DNA from 3 places in the Methylobacterium sp. J-072 genome. Region 1 is predicted to be linked to each of the others. Evidence: predicted binding sites of a transcription regulator. Region 1 holds the regulator's gene; each other region holds the start of a gene.
The links. Region 1 encodes LexA, which represses DNA repair genes until DNA is damaged. Its sites were predicted from a motif close to TGTTCNNNNTGTGTTCNG; they were not measured.
Positions count from the first base shown of each region.

Region 2: parE (DNA topoisomerase IV subunit B) is a predicted target of LexA. The motif match lies at 2,720-2,737, and genes of this name have one in related genera.
Region 3: dinB (DNA polymerase IV) is a predicted target of LexA. The motif match lies at 2,909-2,926, and genes of this name have one in related genera.

Region 1 is NZ_JAKSYK010000011.1:2,119-7,923, forward strand. Features, by position in the region: gene MKK67_RS00240 (hypothetical protein) at 1-255, shown strand, start outside; gene MKK67_RS00245 (Uma2 family endonuclease) at 319-939, shown strand; gene fae (formaldehyde-activating enzyme) at 940-1,479, opposite strand; gene MKK67_RS00255 (hypothetical protein) at 1,721-1,936, shown strand; gene MKK67_RS00260 (hypothetical protein) at 1,960-2,415, opposite strand; gene MKK67_RS00265 (biliverdin-producing heme oxygenase) at 2,505-3,101, opposite strand; gene lexA (transcriptional repressor LexA) at 3,399-4,121, shown strand; gene MKK67_RS00275 (ComEC/Rec2 family competence protein) at 4,115-5,805, opposite strand, start outside.
Region 2 is NZ_JAKSYK010000030.1:17,603-23,407, reverse strand. Features, by position in the region: gene MKK67_RS02515 (PRC-barrel domain-containing protein) at 1-178, shown strand, start outside; gene parE (DNA topoisomerase IV subunit B) at 565-2,625, opposite strand; gene MKK67_RS02505 (hypothetical protein) at 2,961-3,149, shown strand; gene topA (type I DNA topoisomerase) at 3,174-5,805, opposite strand, start outside.
Region 3 is NZ_JAKSYK010000152.1:8,900-14,704, forward strand. Features, by position in the region: gene pabB (aminodeoxychorismate synthase component I) at 1-927, opposite strand, end outside; gene rimO (30S ribosomal protein S12 methylthiotransferase RimO) at 1,306-2,658, shown strand; gene dinB (DNA polymerase IV) at 2,950-4,032, shown strand; gene MKK67_RS17760 (hypothetical protein) at 4,173-4,406, shown strand; gene MKK67_RS17765 (hypothetical protein) at 4,446-4,646, opposite strand; gene pncA (bifunctional nicotinamidase/pyrazinamidase) at 4,742-5,368, opposite strand; gene MKK67_RS17775 (quinone oxidoreductase family protein) at 5,373-5,805, opposite strand, start outside.

The DNA.
Region 1 (5,805 bases):
ATCGTGCAGGCCACCTCCGCCGAGCCCGCCCCCTCGGCGGCGTTCTTCCGCGACCTCTCCACCGCCTCCGAGCTCCTGCTCGGCGAGCCGGCCGCCCGGGTCGAGCCGATCATCGCCGACGCCTACCGGACCGCCGTCTCGGAGCGCCGCAAGTCGTTCATCCAGCAGAACGGCTGGTCGGCCTCCTGCTACACCGATCCCGGCAGCAGCACGATGCGCACCCTCTGCTCGGTGGGGCGGATCCCGCCGCATTGAGCGTCGCTTGACCGGGGCGGCGGCCGGTCCGATTTTGGTCTCATCACCCGGACGGAGTCCGTCATGACGGCCTCGGCAGCGGAACCCGCACCGCTCGATCTCCACCAGAGCTTCCAGGATTTCGTCGCCGCGCGGCCCGACGAGGAAAAGTGGGAACTCGTCGCGGGACGCTTCCTCATGCAGGCCCAGCCGAGCATCGATCACCAGATCATCGCCGGCAACCTGAACCGCCTCCTGACCGACGGGATCGAGCGCCTGAGACTCGGCCGGATCTCCGTGCAGAACCCGGCCATCGACCTGAGGCCGACGCTCGAAGGACATGTCTACGTCCCGGATGTCGCGATCATCGACGCCGACGAGGTCGAGCCGGGCCGCAACGTGGTGTCGGCCTGCTTTCTCGCGGTCGAGATCCTATCTCCGAGCGACCGACGCCGGCCCGCCGGCATGAAGAGCCAGAAGATCGCGATCAAGCTCGCGGGCTACGAAGCCCTGCCGACGTGCGAGGCGGTGCTGCTCGTCGAGCAGCGCGCCTTCGATGCCACCCTGTCGGAGCGGAACGGATCCGGTTGGGTCCGCCGCCGGATGACCAATCCCGACGACCGGCTCGTCATCGCCTCGGCCGGGCTCGATTGCCGGCTGGGCGATGTCTACGCCCGCACCACGCTGGCGCGGGCGCGGCGCTGATCAATACTCGATCACGTCTTCAAGCGCGTAGTGCTTCACGGTCTTCCGGTTGGCGATCAGCTCGTCCACGGTCGGCTCGCCCTTGAGGGCGCGGGCGATGGCGAGCTTCGTCGCCTCGTAATTGGTGCGGTAGAGATCCTTGCGGTCGAGGTTGTCGTCCTCGGCGCAGCGCGGGTCGAGCCAGATCATGATGATCATGCACAGCTCGTCGAGCCCGTCCTTCGGTAGCACGCCCTCGATGATGCAATCCACGATCGCGTCGCCGGTGGCGGCCTGGACGATTCCGCCGAGCAGCTCGACATACTCGGCCGTGTGGATCGTCGCCTTGGTGGTCATCATCGTGGCCGGGCGCACCAGCTGGTTGAGATCGCGCACCACGAACATCCTTGTATGGCCCTGGACCTGCCCCATCATCGAGGCGAAGGCCTGACCCACCGGCCCACGCACCGAGCCGATCAGCACCTCGGGCATCGCGTCGGTGTACTGCCCCTCGGCCGCCAGCACGGTGGCCTCGCCCGTGCGGAACCAGATCTCTTGCATGTGTCGCGACTCCCCGTGTCAGGTCGCCCGGGGGAGACATCATCGGGGCCCCGGCGTCAATCGCTTCGGGATGGGCCAGCCCCGCCCATCCCGACGCGATCCGGGCCTGGGTCTTGAGGAATATCTGTCCGCCGGGCAGGGAGGCGGCTTTCGGACCGGCGCGGGAACAGTCGCGGGCGCGGGCCGTTCCGGCGGGAGCCTGCGGCGTTTTCTCAGGTCCGGCACGCGGGAAGGAATTGTGATGGCCAAGAGCACGGATCGCGGAGGCGGCTGGAGCCTCCAGGCGAGCGCCATCCCGGACGGGGTGCGGCTGGAACTCGCCCTCGCCGACCTCGGCGGCAGCCCGGTCACGGCCGCGATCGTGCTGGACCGGTCGGAGGCCCGCGCCTTCGCCCGCGCCCTGCTGGCGGCGGCCGGGGATGCCGCCGAGCGCACCTTCCCGAAGCCCGGGACCTGACCGGCCCTCGGACCCTGAAAAGATTACTGCTGGTTCAGGCCCGGTTGGCGGCCGGGCAGGCGCGGCACCACCGTGCCCCGCTTCTCCACCGGCGCGTCGCAGGCATAGGCGAACTCGCTCTTCAGCGGATCGAACACGGTCTCGCCGGTGATCCGGCAATCCTCCCGCACGGTCTCGTCGAGATAGGCCCGGGCGGCGGTACGGAACCGCTTCACCCGGCTCGCGGCCGGATCGGGATCGATCCGCACCTCGCTGAGATTGCAGCCGGCATACTCGCGCAGGGCGTCGGAGACGATCAGCAGCCGGCGCAGCTGCCGGTTGTCATAGACCTCGTAGGGCTCCTTGCAGCCGATGGTGACCACCTGCGGCGTGAGCGCGACGTAGTTCCGCGAGATATACGAGAACCCGGTGGTGCAACCGGCCAAAGCCAGGCCGACACTTACCAAGCCGATGGGCAGCAGAGCCGCGCGCCGTCGCATCCTCGTCATCCCAAGCCCAGTTCCAGCCCCGTGGCGCATTGAAACGGCCCCGCTTGACCAGTCAATGCGTTTGTCGCCCCGAACGGCGCTCAACCCCCGAACGCGTCCCCGACGAGCCGGTGCACGTAACGGAACGCCTCCGTCGCCCCGGCGGCGGCGCGCGCCTCCCCGTCATCCGCGAGCGCGATCCGGTCGAGCGCGGTGGTGAATTGCCGCCAGTGCAGCCCGCGTCCGTCCGGATGCCCGGCGAGGTGGCGGGCCCCATGGCCTTCCGAGAGGCCGAGCTTCCGGGCTTCCTTGAGCAGGATGGCTGCGCCGAGATTCGAGCCCTCGGCGACGTAGAGCCAGCCGAGCCCGGCCATGGGATCGATCGCTTCCTCGCGCTCCGCGGGCACGTCGGGGATCCGGCCGGTCACGTCGCGCAAATCCTGCGCGATCAGGGCAAGACGGCGCCTCCCGTCGAGATCGGGCAGGACGGGGCCGAGCGCGCCGTCGCGATAGAGCGGATCGACGCGTGTATGGAACCGGTATTGGACCTGAAGGAACAGCGCGTACCGCTCGAGGCTCGCGAAGGGCTCTCCCGCCATGACGCGCCGGTCGAGTTGATCATGGGCCGCCGCGGTCGCCATCCTCAGGCGCTTCACGCGGCTGCCCGGTTCGACCGTATCGGATGTTGAGACGTCCATGTGACCCAGGTCTTGATGGGGCCCTCGACCATCCGAGGCGGTCGGGGCCTATTCTATCCGGGTCGAGGTCGGGACCTCGCCATCCGGCACGAACCGTCATAGCGTCCGGATCATCCGATGCGATTCAGGTCACCGTGAGGCCGACCGGCAGACTGCGCAGGCTTGCGTGATCGGGGCGCTTCGCCCATCAAGCTTGGCCGGATCAGGCTTGCAGAACACTTGCGGAACGTTTAACGTGTTCGTGATTTGTTTCTGAGGCCGCGTCGATGCGGCCCACCAAGCCGCGAGTCCCCGTCGATGCTCACGCGCAAGCAGCTGGATCTCCTGCGTTTCATCCAGAGCCGCATGCAGGAATGCGGTGTCCCTCCCTCGTTCGACGAGATGAAGGACGCCCTCGATCTCAAGTCCAAGTCGGGCATCCACCGGCTGATCACGGCCCTGGAGGAGCGCGGCTTCCTCCGGCGTCTGCCGAACCGGGCGCGGGCCATCGAGGTGATCCGCATTCCCGAGAGCCTGTCCCAGCCGGCGGCGCCGCCCGCCGAGCCCCGTCGCTTCACGCCGAGCGTGGTCGAGGGCGGCAAGTCCAAGCTGCCGCCGGCCCAGCCCGCGACCACCCGGATGATCGATGATGGCGGGCGCGCCATCTCGATCCCCGTGATGGGCCGGATCGCGGCCGGTACGCCGGTTTCGGCCATCCAGAACCAGAGCCACGCCATCACCATGTCGCCGGACTTCCTGGCCGGCGGCGAGCATTACGCCCTCGAAGTGCGCGGCGACTCGATGGTCGATGCCGGCATCCTCGACGGCGACCTCGTGGTGATCCGCAAGCAGGACACGGCCAATACCGGCGACATCATCGTGGCACTGATCGACGACGAGGAGGCCACGCTGAAGCGCCTGCGTCGCCGGGGCTCCTCGATCGCCCTGGAGGCGGCCAATCCGGCCTACGAGACCCGTGTGCTGGGTCCCGACCGGGTTCAGATCCAGGGCCGGCTCGTCAGCCTCGTCCGCCGCTACTGAAGCGGCGCGGCCGGGGCGTCGCCGGGCGCCGCATCGGCGCCGGTCGCGTCGGGCTCAGCAGGGATCGCGTCGCCGGGATCTGCCGGCGCCTCCGGGCGCTGCGCCGTCGATGGCTTGGCCGTGAGTGACGGCCGCCATGGCACCGAGCGTCCGTCGCCGCGGGTGTCGCGTAGCGTGAAGCCGTCGCGCTCAGCCCGGACGGCGACGGCGCCGCGGGCGGCGAGGACGCGCCGGTCGATGACCAGCGGCCCCGTGCAGCTCGGCGGCGCGGCGAGCCGCGTGATCAGCAAAGCCGCCCGGGCGCAATCCTCCGCGAAGGCGCGCCGGTCGCGGACCAGGGCGACGGCGCGGCCATCCGGCAGGCGCGCGGTGCAGCCGAGCCTGTCGCATCGGCCCCCCTTCGAGGCGCCGCCGATTACCGCCCTGGCCGATCGCCCGTCGCCATCCGCCTTCAGCCATTGCTCCAGCACGAAGGCCGAGGGGCTGCCCAGCGTCGACAGGAGGCCGTCCGGTCCCCGGATCGCCGCGCCGCCGCCTTGCCGGTCGACGTAGAGATCGAAGCGCTCCGGCATCGCGGCGAGGCCGAGCCCGAGCAGGGCCGGCGGCAGGGCGAGCCAGCGCAGCCGCGAGACCGGGAGCGTCGCCAGGAGCAGCCCGGCCGCCAGCAGCCCCAGCGCGCCGGTGCCGAAGGCCGGCAGGACCAGGGTGGCGCGATCGAAGCCGGCGATCCATTCGGAGATCGCCAGCATGCCGCCCACCGCCTGCCCCATCAGCCACCAGACCGGCCGGTCGAGGGCGAAGGGATAGGCCAGGATCCCGATCACCGCCGCGGGCATCACCACCAGCGAGACGAGCGGCAGGGTCAGGGCGTTGCCGATCAGCCCGAACGGCTGGATCGTCTGGAAATGGTAGGTGGCGAACGGCGCGGTGGCGATCTGCGCCACGAGCGTCGTCGCCAGGGTGCCGATCACGGCCGAGAGCCCGGTGCCGACGAGCCGCTCGACCCGCCCTGCCCCCGGGCGGCGGAACAGGCGTCCGTCGATCAGCCGCGCGCAGGCGATCAGCCCGGCCACCGCCCCGAACGACATCTGGAAGCTCGGCCCGAGCAGCCCCTCCGGCTCGCGGGCCAGGGCGATCAGGGCGGCCAGCGCGAGGTTGCGCATCGACAGGGCCGGCCGGTCGACCAGGATCGCGCCCAGCATGATCAGGGTCATGATCAGCGAGCGCTCGGCGGCGATGTCCCAGCCAGAGAAGGCGCAATAGGCGGTCACGCCCAGCATCGCGAAGCCGGCCGCGATCTTCTTGATCGGCCACCACAGGGCGCAGAACGGCACGAGGGCGAGCAATGCCCGGACCAGCCAGAACACCACGCCGGCGGCGAGCACCATATGGAGGCCGGAGATGGACACGACGTGATAGATGCCCGCGGCCCGGAGTGCGTCGTTGGCGGCCGGCCCGATCAGCCCGCGCTTGCCGGTGACCAGGGCCGCCGCCACCGCCCCGGCTTGGCCGCCTTCGGCCTGGGCGATCCGGCGCGTCAGCGCGTTGCGGGCCTCGTCCAGCAAGGCCGCGAGCCGGAGGCGTAGCGGCGGCGGTGCGGGCGGTTCCCGGACCGTGATCGTGCCGATCAGCGAGCCGACCGCGCCGATGCCCTGGAAGTAGGCGTCCCGGGCGAAGTCGTAGC
Region 2 (5,805 bases), on a different contig from region 1:
GGTGGTGCTGGATGTCGGGGGCGTCCTGGGCCTCGGCAGCAAGCGCATCGCCGTGGAGCCCGACGCCCTCGTGTTGCGGCCGGGCGGGGATCGCTTCTCCGCCGTGCTCAACATGAGCAAAGACACGGTCGCAGCCGCCCAGCCCTTCGACCCGGCCAAGGCGATGGCGGCGGATTAGTTTTGCTTGCGACCACGTCGATCCGGGCTCGGGGCCGCCCCCGATCACGTTGAGACGCGGTTGCTCGGCAGGGTTTGGCCTGGACCTGATCCGCGCGTCCAACCAATCCCCCTCATCCTGAGGTGCCCGGTGATCGAAGATCGCTGGGCCTCGAAGGAGCCCTCCAGATATCTCCGCGCTCCCTGGAGGGCTCCTTCGAGGCCTCCGCTCCGCTTCGGCACCTCAGGATGAGGGGGATTGGTTGGAAGGACGGGTCCAACACGCTGCGAGGTGTTGTCTTACCGCCCCACCGTGATTCCGGCGCTCCGGAATGACGCGATGGTTGCTGGAAGGGGTCCTCGTCGCATCACGGATGAGAGACCGGATCCGGGGAGAGGCGATCCCTCTCAGATATCCAGATCGACCCCGTCGGCGAAGGCGGCGCGCTCGCTGATGAAGGCGAAGCGGGCTTCCGGCTTGTTGCCCATCAGGCGCTCCACCGTGTCGCCGGTGGATTCCCTTGCCTCGTCGAGGATCGCAACCCGCAGGAGCGTGCGCTTCTTCGGGTCCATCGTGGTCTCCTTGAGCTGGGCCGGCATCATCTCGCCCAGGCCCTTGAAGCGGCCGATCTCGACCTTGCCGCCCTTGAACACCGTCTTGGTGATCCGCTCCCGGTCGGCGTCGTCCCGCGCATAAGCCACCTTCGAGCCCTGCTGCAGCCGGTAGAGCGGCGGGATCGCCAGGTAGAGATGGCCGCGGTCGATCAGCTTGGGCATCTGCCGGTAGAAGAACGTGATCAGCAGCGAGGCGATGTGGGCGCCGTCGACGTCGGCGTCCGTCATGATGATCACCTTGTCGTAGCGCAGATCCGCCTCCCGGAAGGCCGAACCAGTGCCGCAGCCGAGCGCCAGCGTCAGGTCCGAGATCAGCTGGTTGGCGCCGAGCTTGTCCCGGGAGGCCGAGGCGACGTTAAGGATCTTGCCGCGCAGCGGCAGGATCGCCTGGGTGGTCCGGTCGCGGGCCTGCTTGGCCGAGCCGCCGGCGGAATCGCCCTCGACGATGAAGATCTCGGAGCCCGCCGTGCCGGCGGCCGAGCAATCCGCCAGCTTGCCGGGCAGGCGCAGCTTGCGGGTCGCGCTCTTGCGGGCGACCTCCTTCTCCTGGCGCCGGCGCAGCCGCTCCTCGGCCCGGTCGATCACCCAGTCGAGCAGCTTGTTGGCCTGGGCCGGGGAGGCGGCCAGCCAATGGTCGAAGGCGTCGCGCACCGCCGTCTCGACGATGCGCTGGGCCTCCACGGTGGCGAGCTTGTCCTTGGTCTGACCTTGGAATTCCGGCTCGCGGATGAACACCGACATCATCGACGCGCAGGTCGCCATGACGTCGTCGGTGGTCACCGCCGTCATGCGCTTGGCCTGGTTCACCCGCTCGGCGTGCTCGCGCAGGCCCCGCAGCAGCGCGACCCGCAGGCCGGCCTCGTGGGTGCCGCCCTCCGGCGTCGGGATGGTGTTGCAGTAGGAATGCGAGAAGCCGTCCTCGGCGACCATCCAGGCCACCGCCCATTCGAGCGAGCCGTGGGAGCCGGGCTTGGTCACCTTGCCGGTGAACATCGCCTCGGTGACCAGCTCCTTGCCCTCGATGTCCCGGGCCAGATAGTCGCGCAAGCCGTCCGGGAACCGGTGCACCGCCTCGGCCGGCACGCCCTCCAGCCCTTCGAGGAGGACCGGGGCGCAGCGCCAGCGGATCTCGACGCCGCCGAACAGGTAGGCCTTGGACCGCGCCATCTTGAAAAGGCGGCGCGGGTCGAACTTCAGCGAACCGAAGATCTCGGCATCGGGATGGAACCGCACCCGGGTGCCGCGTCGGTTCTGCACGCGGCCGACCAGCTCCAGCGCCCCCTGCGCGTGGCCGCGCGAAAAGGTCTGGCGGTAGAGGGTCTGGTTGCGGGCGACCTCGACTTCGAGGAGATCGGACAGGGCGTTGACCACCGAGATGCCGACGCCGTGCAGGCCGCCGGAGGTCTCGTAGACCTTCGAGTCGAACTTTCCGCCGGCGTGCAGCGTCGTCATGATGACTTCGAGCGCCGATTTGCCGGGGAATTTCGGGTGCGGGTCCACCGGGATGCCGCGGCCGTTGTCGGTGATCACCAGGGAGCCGGATTCCTCCAGCTCGACCTCGATGAAGCTCGCATGGCCGGCCACCGCCTCGTCCATGGAATTGTCGATCACCTCGGCGAAGAGGTGATGCAGCGCCCGCTCGTCGGTGCCGCCGATATACATGCCGGGCCGGCGCCGGACCGGCTCCAGCCCCTCCAGCACCTCGATGTCGGAGGCGGTGTAGCCGGCCTCGGGCTCGGCCGCCGCGATGGTCGGGACCGAGGTCGATTCCGCGAGCCGCCGCCGCGGCTCCGTCGCGCGCGGGGCAGGGGGCTTGCTGCCTGGCCCGAACAGGTCGCGCGCCGGATCGCTCACGCGCGGCCTCCGCGAACGCGGCGCATCGGCCGGCTCGGTGTCGGGCAGACGGGCGTTCGATCGTGCAGCATGCGCCTTCATCCCCGCATCATAGCGGAACAAAACAGAAACATCCAGAGCGTCCGGTGCGTCGCCGAACCGCCCCACCATCGCATGCTGCGCCGCCACGAGCGAGGGGCGCAGCCTACGCCGGGCGCCGTCTCGCGGCGGCTGCCGTCATCACGACGTTGCACAACGGTGAGTTAACGCTTCCTCGCCGTCCCGGATCGGAACCGGATGGCTCCGTCCGCGTTAGGTCGGAAAAGAACTTGACCGTGGTCAGGGAGCCGCCGTCGATGAGCAACGCCGCGATCGAGGCCCGCCGCCTCACCCTGATCCGTTTCGAGTATGCCGCCGGCACCGCATTCGGGTGCGACGAGGAAACGGTGACCGTGCCGCAATCCCGTCTGCTCGTGGCCTCCGCAACTGTCGCCATCGCGACCTTTGCCACCGCCCTGGCGGCAACGATCAGCTATTTGGTCTGACCGTCGTCGATCAGGCGACCGGTCTCAGCCGGCGCCCGATTTTTTGGCGGGCGCCTTCTTGGCCGCGGGGCTCTTGGCCGCCGCCGGCTTCTTGGCAGCCGTCTTCTTCGCCGCCGACTTTTCGCCGGTCGCCGCCCGCGCCGGAGCCTTGCGCGCCGAGCTGCGCTTGGCCGGCTTGCCGCCACCTGAGGCGCGCTTGGCATTCACCAGCGCGATCGCCTCGTCGAGGGTCAGCGCCTCGGCATTCATGGTCTTGGGCAGCGTCGCGTTGACCTCGCCGTCGGTGACGTAGGGGCCGTACTTGCCGGCCTTGACCACCAGGTCGCGCCCGCTCGTCTCGTCCTTGCCCAACGGCCGGCCCGGATCGGCGGCCGGGCGGCCGCGGCCGCCGCCCTGCTCCTTGGCGACGATCAGGTCGATGGCGCGGTTCGCCCCGATCTCCAGCACGTCGTCGTCCTTGCCGAGATTGGCGTACATCTTCCCGTGCTGCACATAGGGACCGAACCGGCCGAGATTGGCCAGGATCGGCTCGCCGGTCTCGGGGTGGCGCGCCACCTCGCGCGGCAGCGCCAGCAGGGCCAGCGCCTTGTCCAGATCGACCGAAGACGGCGAGAGCCCCTTCGGCAGGGACGAGCGCTTCGGCTTCGCCGCATCCTTCTCGGTGGAGGCCTCGCCGAGCTGGACGAAGGGCCCGAACCGCCCGTCGCGGATCGTCACCGGCATCCCGGTCACCGGATCGTTGCCCAGCACCCGGACGCCCGGCTGGCCGCCCTCGGCCGAGGAGCCATCACCGTCGCCATCGACCCCCGAGGCCGAGAGCTGGCGCGTGTACTTGCACTCCGGATAGTTCGAGCAGCCGATGAAGGCGCCGAACTTGCCGAGCTTCAGCGAGAGCTGACCGGTGCCGCAGACCGTGCAGGTGCGCGGGTTTGAGCCGTCACCCTTGTCGGGGAAGATGTGCGGGCCGAGCAGGCCGTTGAGCGCCTCCAGCACGTCGGTGACACGCAGCTCCTTGGTCTCGCCGATCGCCGCGGAAAAGTCCTTCCAGAAATCGCGCAGCACCGCTCGCCAATCGATCTCGGCATTGGAGACCCGATCGAGCTGGCCTTCGAGGTCGGCGGTGAAATCGTACTCGACATAGCGCCGGAAGAAGCTCTCCAGGAAGCCCGTGACCAGGCGCCCCTTGTCCTCCGGCTGCAGCCGTTTCTTTTCAATTCTCACATATTCGCGGTCGCGCAGGGTCTGGAGAACGGCCGCGTAAGTCGAGGGACGGCCGATGCCGAGTTCCTCCATGCGCTTAACCAAGCTCGCCTCGGAATAGCGCGGCGGCGGCTCGGTGAAATGCTGGGTCGAGGTGATGCGCTCGCGGGTGAGGGGATCGCCGGCCTTCATCGGCGGCAGGCGCTTGCTCTCCTCGTCCTCCTCGTCGTCCTTGCCCTCCTGATAGAGGGCGAGGAAGCCGTCGAACTTCACGACTTGGCCGGTGGCGCGCAGGTCGATCCGGCGCGGGCCGACATTGGCCGTGACGTCCACGGTGGTGCGCTCCAGCTCGGCCGATTCCATCTGGCTCGCCATGGTGCGGGTCCAGATCAGGTCGTAGAGCTTGGCCTGCTCCGGCTCGAGATGGCGCGCCACCAGCTTGGGCAGGCGGCTCATGTCGGTCGGGCGCACGGCCTCGTGGGCCTCCTGCGCGTTCTTCGCCTTGACGCTGTACTTGCGCGGCACGTCCGGGACGTAGCGGTCGCCGAACTCCTTGCCGATGACCTTCCGGGTGTCCTGGATCGCCTCCGGCGCCATGTCGACGCCGTCGGTCCGCATGTAGGTGATGATGCCGACGGTCTCGCCGCCGACATCGACGCCCTCGTAGAGGCGCTGCGCGACCCGCATGGTCTGAGCCGGAGCCATCCCGAGTTTTCGCGAGGCTTCCTGCTGCAACGTGGAGGTGGTGAACGGCGGCTGCGGGTGGCGCTTGGCCGGCTTCGCCTCGACGCTCGCCACCTGGAAGGTCGCGAGTTCGAGGTCGCGCTTGAACGCGGCCGCCTCGTCGCCGGTGCCGACATCGAGGCGCTGGATCCGCTTGCCGTCGGCCCCGACCAGGCGGGCCTCGAAGGTCGCGCCGTCCGTGGTGGTGAGCGTCGCGACGATCGACCAGTACTCGCGCGGCTTGAAGCTCTCGATCTCCATCTCGCGCTCGACCACGAGCCGCAGCGCCACCGATTGCACGCGGCCGGCCGAGCGGGCGCCGGGCAGCTTGCGCCACAGCACCGGCGAGAGGTTGAAGCCGACGAGGTAATCCAGCGCCCGGCGCGCCAGGTAGGCGTCGACCAGAGCCTGGTCGATCTCGCGCGGCTTGCGCATCGCCGCCTCGACCGAGGCCTTGGTGATGGCGTTGAAGGTCACGCGCTCGACCGGGATGCCCTTGAGCGCCTTGCGGGCGTTCAGCGCCTCCAGGACGTGCCAGGAGATCGCCTCGCCCTCGCGATCCGGGTCGGTCGCCAGGATCAGCTTGTCGGCGCCCTTGACCGCCTTGGCGATCTCGCTGACGCGGCTGGCGCCACGGTCCGCGAGCTCCCAGACCATGTGGAAATCCTGCTCGGGATCGACCGAGCCGTCCTTGGCCGGCAGGTCGCGGATATGCCCGAAGGAGGCGATCACC
Region 3 (5,805 bases), on a different contig from region 1:
CTTGACCGAGGCCAGCAGCGCCTCGGCGGCAGCCCGGTCGGCCGCCGGGTCGTCGAGCCGGCTGGCGGTGCCCTTGATCGGCCGGGTCTCGACGTGGCGGCCATCGAGTCGGATGAAGCGCTCGGGCGAGGAGGAAGCGATGCTCAGTCCCTCCAGCTCCAGATAGGCCCCGAAGGTCGCCGGGTTGGTGGCGCGCAGCCGCCGGTAGAGCGCGAACGGGTCGAAGCCCGCCGGCAGGTCGGCGCTGAAGCGCTGGGCGATGTTGGCCTGGTAGATATCGCCGGCCCGGATATAGGCGCGGACCTTTTCGACAGCTGCTTCATAGCTTTGCCGGTCGAAGTTCGAGCGCCACGCGAGTTTTTTTATGAGTTGGCGTGGCGCGTCTACCGGTGCCGTCTCCGCCCCGAGCCGGTCGGCGAAGGCGGCGAGCCGCGCCTCGGCGCGGGCCTGCCGGGCCGCCGGTTCGGTCTCGGGAAAGCCGGTGGCGACCAGCCGGGCGGTGCCGGCCGCGTGATCGATCACCAGCGCCGTGTCGTAGAGATTGAATGCGCTATCGTCGGTGAGCCCTGCCCGCCGGGCCGGGGCCGCGACCCGCTCGAGCTGCGCCCCGAGATCGTAGGCCAGATAGCCGATCGCCCCGCCCGGGAACGGGTTGTTCGGATCCGGCTCGACCCGGTAGGGCGCCAGGCAGGCCCGCAGCGCCGCGAACGGGCCGCCCGGGACCGGGCGTCCGTCCAGCGTCGCGCGCCCGTCACGGAACCGGAAGCGCGCGAACGGGTCGGCGGCCACGATCGAGTACCGCCCCAGCGCGTCGTGTCGCATGGCGCTGTCGAGGAAGGCGAGATCCGGCAGGGGTCGCAGCCGGGCGGCCGCCGCGACGGGATCGATGAAGGGGATCTCTCGGGTCCAGATCTCTTGGGTCCACATGACCGGGTTCGGGCTGATGTCCTGAGGGCACGCGCCCCGCGCGCTGCCGTTGCACAGGCGATGCCGCGGGGAAAGCGGCAGTTCCGCGCAAGGCCGCGCCCGTCGAGGGCGGTCGGGACCCGTCCCGTGGGTGGGAGAAGGCCGGCAGGACCTGATGTGGGATCTCAGGACCCGCCGGCAAAGCCCTGCAAACAGCCAAGTTTCGATCTTGGCTCCAGCCGCCCGCGCCGGGCCGGGCACCCCTGCGGCGGCCGGTCTCGCGCGAGCGCGTTAGAACCGCTATAGGGGCGCGATCCCGAATGCCTGTCCTCGCGCGCCGTGCGACCTGATCCACCGGCCGCACGCGAGGGTGGCGTCCGCCCCGTCCCGAATGCCACCATGACCGCAACCGCCACGCCCGCCCCCCAGGGAGCCACCCCCGGGGCCGCCCCAAAGATCTCGTTCGTGTCGCTGGGCTGCCCCAAGGCGCTGGTCGATTCCGAGCGGATCCTCACGCATCTGCGCGCCGAGGGCTACGAGCTGGCCCGCCGCCACGACGGGGCGGATGTGGTGATCGTGAACACCTGCGGGTTCCTGGACTCGGCCAAGGCGGAATCGCTCTCGGCGATCGGCGAGGCCATGGCTGAGAACGGCCGGGTGATCGTCACCGGCTGCATGGGCGCGCAGCCGGAGGAGATCCGCGCGAAATATCCGGACCTGCTCGCCGTGACCGGGCCGCAGGCCTACGAATCCGTGGTGGCGGCGGTCCACGAGGCGGTGCCCCCGGCCCACGACCCGTTCCTCGATCTGGTGCCGCCGCAGGGGATCAAGCTCACCCCGCGCCACTACGCTTACCTGAAGATCTCGGAGGGCTGCAGCAACCGCTGCAGCTTCTGCATCATCCCGTCTTTGCGTGGAAACCTCGTCAGCCGCCCGGCCGGCGACGTGCTGCGTGAGGCCGAGAAGCTGGTCAAAGCCGGCGTGAAGGAGCTGCTGGTCGTCTCGCAGGATACCAGCGCCTACGGGGTCGATATCCGCTACGCCGAGAGCCCGTGGCGCGACCGCAGCGTGCGGGCGAAGTTCTACGACCTGACCAAGGAACTCGGCGAGCTCGGGGCCTGGGTGCGGCTGCACTACGTCTACCCCTACCCGCACGTGGACGAGGTCATCCCGCTGATGGCCGAGGGCAATGTCCTTCCCTACCTCGACATGCCGCTCCAGCACGCGAGCCCCTCCGTGCTCAAGCGGATGCGCCGGCCCGGCAACCAGGAGCGCCAGCTCGACCGGATCCGCAGCTGGCGGCAGACCTGCCCGGATCTCGCGATCCGCTCGACCTTCATCGTCGGCTTCCCCGGCGAGACCGAGGCCGAGTTCGAGGAATTGCTCGCCTGGCTCCAGGAAGCCAAGCTCGATCGCGTCGGCTGCTTCGAATACGAGCCGGTGGCCGGCGCCACCGCCAACGCGCTGGGCGACCTCGTGCCGCCGGAGCTGAAGGCCGAGCGCAAGCGCCGGTTCATGGAGACGCAGAACGCGATCTCGCTCCGGCTCCAGCGGGCCAAGGTCGGCAAGCGGCTGGCCATGATCGTCGATTCCGTCGAGGGCGGGATCGCCAAGGGCCGGTCCAAGGCCGACGCCCCGGAGATCGACGGCACTGTCCACGCCGCCTTCCGCCGCCCGGTGCGGCCCGGCGACATCGTCACCGTGAAGGTCGACCGGGCCGACGCCTACGACCTGTACGGCAGCGTGACCTGAGGCAGGGCGGCTCGTGACGCTACTTTCGGTGGATGCGAAAGGAATGAACGCGTTTCCAAATCTCCCCCCTCATCCTGAGGTGTGAGCGCAGCGAGCCTCGAAGGAGCCCTCCAGGGATCGTGCGGCTAGCTGGAGGGCTCCTTCGAGGCCTACGCTGCGCTGCGGCACCTCAGGATGAGGGAGGCGAGTGGGACATCCCTGTTGAGCGGCTCCCGCCCCAGCTTGACCCGGGCGCCAAGGCACGGTCTTTCGGAACATAAGAGGAACTTCAGCCCGGACCCCGAGGCGGCGATGGATTCGGAGGTCGCCCTCCGCAAGATCATCCATATCGACATGGACGCGTTCTACGCCTCCGTGGAGCAGCGCGACGATCCCGCCTTGCGCGGGCTGCCGCTCGCCGTGGGCGGCTCCCGGGAGCGCGGCGTCGTGGCGGCGGCGAGCTACGAGGCGCGGAAGTTCGGCGTACGCTCGGCCATGCCGTCGGCGACCGCCCGGCGACTCTGCCCGGACCTGCTGTTCGTGAAGCCGCGCTTCGAGGTCTACCGGGCGGTCTCGGAGGAGATCCGGGCGGTATTCGCCCGGCACACGCCGGTGATCGAGCCGGTGGCCCTGGACGAGGCCTATCTCGACGTCACCGAGAATCTCTTGGGCCTGCCGACCGCCACCGCCGTCGCGAAGGCGATCCGGGCCGAGATCCTGGAGCGCACCGGCCTCGTCGCCTCGGCCGGGGTCTCGTACAACAAGTTTTTGGCCAAGGTCGCCTCCGACTTCAGGAAGCCCGACGCCCTGTTCGTCATCACCCCGTCCATGGGACCGGATTTCGTCGCCGCCCTGCCGATCGGCCGGTTCCACGGGGTCGGCCCGGTCACCGAAGCGAAGATGAAGCGGCTCGGCATCGAGACCGGGGCCGATCTGCGCGCCTGGGACCTGGAGCGCCTGCGCGAGACCTTCGGGTCGGCCGGCGCCTATTACCACGCGGTCGCCCGCGGGCTTGATGAGCGGCCGGTGCGCGCCCACCGGGTGCGCAAGTCGATCGGGGCGGAGACGACGTTCTCTGAGGACACGACCGCCTTCGCCGTCCTGGCCGAGCGGCTCGCGCCCCTGTTCGACAAGGTCTGGGCCGGGGCGGACGCCAAGGGCATGCGCGCTCGGACCGTGACCCTGAAGCTCAAGTTCTCCGATTTCGCTCAGGTCACCCGAGCGAAATCCCTCTCCGTCGCGGTGGCCGACCGGGCCGCCCTGGAGCGGATCGGCCTGGATCTCCTCTCCGGCCTGTTCCCCCTCCGGCGTAGCGCGCGGCTGATCGGAATCGCGCTCTCGGGCTTCGAGCAGGGGGAGAGGGCAGAGCCGCTGCAGCTCGGGCTGGGGCTCTGATCCGTCGCGGCGGGCCCCATGCTGCGCTGCCGCGTGGACTGTGCGGCGCCACACGTCGGGTGCGACTCATCAACCACAGATAGGAGCCATCCGGTGCGGCCGGGATTGCCGCACATCGCACGAACCGAAAGATCCTCCCCATGTCGAAGCCCATCTCCCTAGCCCTGGCCGCCGCTCTGCTGTTGAGCGTCCCGGCCGGGGCCGCCCGCGCCGGCGGCACCGGCTCCTTCAGCGCCGCCAACACGATCCTGCTGCGGGGCTACACCGCGAGCCCGCCGCAGCTCTACGTGTCCTCGGGCGGCCCGGGCGCCGGCTTCGTCACCGACGGGATCTCCGCGCCGCAGCGGCCGAAGGCGCCTTCCCGCGCCCGCTGACGCGAAGCGGCCCGGGCCAGACAGGCCCGGGCGTTTCTATCACGCGTTCTTGCGCGGGCGGTGGTTCGGGTCGATGCCGCCGTCCGGCTTGGTCTCGTTGTCGACATCGCCCTCGAAGGTCGAGTCGGCCTCCAGGTCTTCCGGGTCGGCGCCGCTCATGCCCTTGGACGTGCCGATGCCGGGATTGCCCTTGAGGTCGGCGTCGGTCGGGGTCTCGGTCTTCGGGTGCTTGGATGACATCGCCTGACTCCTGATCGGGTCTCGGAGCCGGGCCAACGCGTCGGGCTCCGGGCGGTCGCCCGGCCGGCATGCGGCGGTTCGCCTCCCGGGGGCCGTCAGGCGATCGCGGCCGACGCGATCCGGCGCACTCCGGCCGCCTCCATCCGGGTCCAGGCTGCAGCCACCGACCCGTCGAGGTCGATCCCCCGCACCGCGTCTGCCACCACCCACACGTCGAAGCCCGCCGCGCGGGCGTCGAGGGCGCTCCAGAGCACGCAGAAATCGGTGGCGAGCCCGCACAGGACGACGCGGGTGATGCCGCGCTCGGTGAGCGCCCCGGCGAGCCCGGTGCGGGTGGTGCGGTCGGCTTCGAGGAACGCCGAGTAGCTGTCGACCCGCGGATCCAACCCCTTGCGGACCACCAGGCTCGCCCGGTCGGTGGCCAACCCCGGCGCGAAGCCCGCCCCCGGGCTGCCCTGGACGCAGTGCCGGGGCCACAGCACCTGCGGCCCGTAGGGCAACGCAATCGTCTCGAACGGGGCCCGCCCCGGATGGGTGTCGGCGAAGGAGACGTGATCGGCCGGATGCCAGTCCTGCATCAGCACCACGTGCCGAAAGCGGTGCTGGAGCGCGTTGACCGGCGCGACCACGGCATCGCCGTCCGGGACGGGGAGGGCCCCGCCCGGCAGGAAATCGACCTGCACGTCAATGACGAGGAGCAGGTCGGCAGGGCCTGGCGTCATGGCGCTAAGGCAGCATCACGATCGAGCCGGTGGTCTCCCGGCCGGCCAGGTCCCGGTGCACCTGCTGCGCCTCGGCGAGCGGGTAGGTCGCGTTGACGGCGATTGTCACGGCGCCGTCGCCGACCACCTTGAACAGGCGGGCTGCCGCCTCCTCCAGGGTGGCGCGGTTGGACGAGAACGTCGCGAGCGTCGGCCGGGTCACGTAGAGCGAGCCGCGCGGGGCGAGGAGCCCCAGGTCGAGCCCGGTGATCGCCCCGGAGGCCGAGCCGAAGCTCGCCAGCAGCCCGAGCGGCGCGAGGCTGTCGAGGGAGCCCATCAGGGTCGCCTGCCCGACGCCGTCATAGACGACAGGCACGCCCTTGCCGTCGGTCAGCTCGCGTACCCGCTTGGCGACATCCTCCTCGCGGTACAGGATGACGTGGTCGCAGCCGTTCTGC